DNA from 2 places in the Zoogloea oryzae genome. Region 1 is predicted to be linked to the other one. Evidence: predicted binding sites of a transcription regulator. Region 1 holds the regulator's gene; the other holds the start of a gene.
What was found. Region 1 encodes sigma-54, which starts transcription at its own class of promoters, with help from an activator protein. Its sites were predicted from a motif close to TGGCACGCTTNCTGCTNA; they were not measured.
Positions count from the first base shown of each region.

Region 2: the regulator sigma-54 is predicted to act here: its motif matches at 1,136-1,153, upstream of QQK25_RS00080 (PEP-CTERM sorting domain-containing protein).

Region 1 is NZ_BSPX01000024.1:32,457-34,655, forward strand. Features, by position in the region: gene lptB (LPS export ABC transporter ATP-binding protein) at 1-596, shown strand, start outside; gene QQK25_RS09715 (RNA polymerase factor sigma-54) at 612-2,069, shown strand; gene hpf (ribosome hibernation-promoting factor, HPF/YfiA family) at 2,086-2,199, shown strand, end outside.
Region 2 is NZ_BSPX01000001.1:18,785-20,983, forward strand. Features, by position in the region: gene QQK25_RS00075 (CysB family HTH-type transcriptional regulator) at 1-323, shown strand, start outside; gene QQK25_RS00080 (PEP-CTERM sorting domain-containing protein) at 446-1,096, opposite strand; gene QQK25_RS00085 (hypothetical protein) at 1,472-1,765, shown strand; gene QQK25_RS00090 (hypothetical protein) at 1,980-2,199, shown strand, end outside.

The DNA.
Region 1 (2,199 bases):
CCACCTGCTTCTACATGATCGTCGGCCTCGTGGTCGCCGACGGCGGCGAGATCACCCTCGACGACCAGGTCCTGACCCATCGCCCGATCCACCAGCGCGCCCGCCTCGGCCTGTCCTACCTGCCCCAGGAGATGAGCGTCTTCCGCAAGCTCACCGTGGCCGAGAACATCCAGGCCGTGCTCGAACTGCAGAAGCTCACCAAGACCGAGATGGCCGAGCGCCTCGAGCAGCTCCTCGGCGAACTGGGCATCGAACACCTGCGCGACAACACCGCGATCTCCCTCTCCGGCGGCGAACGCCGGCGCTGCGAGATCGCCCGCGCCCTCGCCTCCGACCCGCGGCTGATCCTCCTCGACGAGCCCTTCGCCGGCGTCGACCCGATCGCCGTGATCGACATCCAGAAGATCATCCGCTTCCTCAAGGAAAAAGGGATCGGCGTGCTCATCACCGACCACAACGTCCGCGAAACCCTTGGCATCTGCGACCGCGCCTTCATCATCAATGCCGGCGAAGTGCTGGCCAGCGGCCGCCCTGAAGAGATCGTCCGGAATGAACAGGTCCGTCAGGTTTACCTCGGCGAGCACTTCCGGCTTTAAGGCATCATTGTTGTCATGAAGCCCAGCCTCCAGCTCAAACTCTCCCAGCATCTCGCGCTCACCCCGCAGCTGCAGCAGTCCATCAAGCTGCTACAGCTATCGACCCTCGAGCTCAACCAGGAGATCGAGAAGATCCTCCTCGAGAACCCGATGATCGAGCGGGACGAGCCGGAGTCGAACCTCGGCTCCAGCCGTCTCGAAGCCCCTGGCCCGGCCGCCCCCGCCGGCAGCGAGGCCGCCCAGGAGCGCGAGCAGGAGCAGGCCCGCGAATCCGACCAGCGCGAACGCGACACCGACCGGGAGTTCGACTTCGCCGAAGGCGGCGACTGGCAGGGCTCCGGCAGCGGCTCGCGGGACGATGACGACGACAACGATTTCCAGGATCTCCAGGCCACGGTCACCACCCTGCGCGACCACCTGGACGCCCAGATCGCCCTCACCCAGCTGTCCGACCGCGACCGGGCCCTCACCCGCTTCATGATCGAGGCCCTCGACGACGACGGCTACCTCAGCCAGGCCCTGGAAGACCTCCTGCCGCTGCTGCCGCCCGAACTCGAAGTGGATCTGGACGACCTCACGATCGCCCTGCGCCACATCCAGAGCCTCGACCCCTGCGGGATCGGCGCCGCCGACATCGGCGAATGCCTCGGCCTGCAGCTGCGCGCCCTGCCGCCCAGCCGCGAACGCGAGCTGGCGCTGGCCATCGTCGCCGAACACCTCGAGCTCCTCGCCGCCCGCGACTACCTCAAGCTCAAGCGCGCGCTGCGCTGCACCGACGACGAGCTGCGCGAAGCCCACGCCCTGATCCTCGACCTCAACCCCCGGCCCGGCGCCCGCTTCGCCCAGTCCGACATCCGCTACGTGGTGCCGGATGTCATCGTCCGCAAGGTGCGCAACACCTGGGTTGTGAACCTCAACCCGGACGCGATGCCCAAGCTGCGCATCAACCAGCTTTATGCCCAGATCCTGCGGGACAACCGCGGCGCCAGTGGCTCCCTGTCCAATCACCTGCAGGAAGCCCGCTGGCTCATCAAGAACGTTCAACAGCGCTTCGACACCATCCAGCGTGTGTCGCAAGCGATCGTTGACCGGCAGCGTCAGTTCTTCGATTATGGCGATGTGGCGATGCGCCCTCTGACACTGCGTGAAATCGCCGAACAGTTGGAATTGCACGAGTCCACCGTCTCGCGGGTGACCACCCAGAAGTACATGGCCACACCAAGAGGCATTTTCGAGTTCAAACATTTTTTCGGCAGTCACGTCGCCACCGACACCGGTGGGGCGGCTTCCTCGACGGCGATTCGGGCGCTGATTCGCCAGCTGGTAGCCGCGGAAGACAAGAAGAAACCCTTGTCCGACGCCAAGATTGCCGAGTTGTTGGGCCAGCAGGGTATCGTCGTGGCACGCAGGACCATCGCAAAGTACCGCGAGTCCCTCGATATCCCGCCGGTCAGTCTGCGCAAAACCATCTGACAGAAAGGTAAGAACCATGAACCTCAACATCACGGGGCATCACGTCGAAGTTACGCCGGCCATCCGCGAATACGTTTCCTCCAAGCTCGATCGCGTGATCCGTCATTTCGACAACGTCACCAGCGTCGGC
Region 2 (2,199 bases), on a different contig from region 1:
AGACCTTCGCCGCCGCCGGCCTGTCGCCGGACATCGTGATGTCGGCGCTGGATGCCGACGTGATCAAGGCTTACGTGGAGTTGGGGCTCGGCATTGGCATCGTCGCCTCGATGGCCTACGACCCCACCCGCGACCAGAACCTGCGCATGCTGCCCAGCAGCCACCTGTTCGGCGAGAACGTGACCCGCATCGCGGTGCGCAAGGGTCACTTCCTGCGCGGCTTTGCGTACCGTTTCATCGAGCTGTGTTCGCCGGCCCTCACCGAGTCGGTTGTCCGCTCCGCGCTACGGCCCGAGGCCGAGAGTGAGGCCGTGGTGTATTGAGGGCTTCCGCCAGCGCCTGACACCTTCACCGGGCAGGCGCCAGAGACAAAACGGCCACCGCGATGGAATCGGGTGGCCGTTCTGTTTTGTGCCCCGGCATCACCGGGGCTGGCGTCTGTCGGTCAGCGAGCCGAGCGGCGACGGGTGCGCAGGATGGCAGCGATGCCGGCGCCAACGAGCGCAAGGCTGGCCGGTTCGGGCACCTTGCCCGGCGTCGAAGAGCCGAAGGTGATGTTGTCGTAACCCACCTGATTCACCGTGCCGCCAAAGTCGATGGACTTGGCGATGCCGGCGAAAGACGCGCCCACGGCGGTCCAGTTGCAGAACCCGCCGGTCGGATCGCCCGTGCAGCCCTGGTTGAACTGCGCCGTCAGCGGAATATCTGCGAGCAGGGTGCCGGTGGCGTCGATGCCGTCATAGACCTTCACCGACGCAGCCGTCGAGGACGAGTAGAAGAACGAGAAACCCGTGTCGAAACCAGCGGCGTAGTTGAGGACGGCGCTGCCGCTCAGGAAGAACATGGTCGTCTTCGACGAGGGTTCGTTGGCGAAATTGCCGCTGCCGCCATCATCACTGTCGATGGCCGCCAGGGCGTTGGAGCCAAAGCCGATACCGTAGTTGGTGCCGCTGTTGCCGGCGCTGTCGGTGCCGCCGTTGTAGAAGTTGAGCAGCTGTGCGCCACTTCCCGCACCTTCAAAGTCGAGCACGATGGTCGCGTGCGCGTTCTGGGATAGTGCGGCTGCGATGACTGTCATTGCGAGCAGTTTCTTCATGGCACGACTCCTTGTCGTTTTGGGGATATGTCAAAACTGATAGCAAGTCGCGTGCCTTTTGCAAAAGTTTGTTAAAAATTACAAACTTAGACCAAGAATGGGTAGCGATGCCAGCCGTGTATGTAAATTTAATCGACGCCCATTGTGGGTTATCGTCACCCTCCTGTTTTGAATGATCGGGCTGGGCGCGTGCCAGAAAAGGTGATGTTTCCACCGTTGCGGGCGCCCGTATCTCATCGCATCAATGACACGGCTCGACGCCGACTGAGCGCGGAGGGTATCGCGCCCCCCACATCCGCCACACACACGGCGCCGCCGTGATGCCGTCCGGCGGAACATCGTTTGCCGGCAGCGCGACGATCCGGCCACCTGCGGGTGATCGACACCACGCTGGCCGCAGTCCACGCGCGCCAGCGCGCAAGCCGCGACTGCCCCCGTGCAAACAAATCCACCCGCCGCGCGAACAGTTCCAGCGCCTGCGTATTCAATGTCGACGACGGTGTGATCAATACACGCACGTCGACATTCAATGTCGATGCCCGTGCGAAGACATCTCGCGCCCGCGCGTTGATCACACCGGCGCTGAAGTTGATGTCACGCCACGGTGTACTCAATGTCGACGCCTGCGCGATGAACACGCAGGCACCAACATTCAATTTCACTGCGTGATGATTGATTACACCGGGGGCGAATCAATCCAGCGCCCCCTGTGCTGCGAGCGCGCGGACCGACGAACCCAATGGCGAAAGGTTGGCGGAGGAGGGGCGTCGATCAGACCGGTAATCTGTAATGAGTATGCGAAAAGCTTGACTTGCAGTGGTGGCAGCAGTACGGTGCGCTCTGCAACATTTCTTTCATATTGCATAGACATTGAGGAGGCCACATGAGCAACGTCAACGAGAACACCCGCGTCAGTCCCAAGCAGATCCTGAAGGACATCGAGTCCTACCATGCTCTGTGCACGATGACCGACTACAAGGCCAGCAACCCCGCCAACAGCCGCGAAGCCGCCGATTCCGCCTACAAGGTCCTGCGCGAAGCCGAACAGAACGCCGTCGCCACCCAGATCGCCGCCGCCGCCGGCATGGACGCCCTCATCGCCG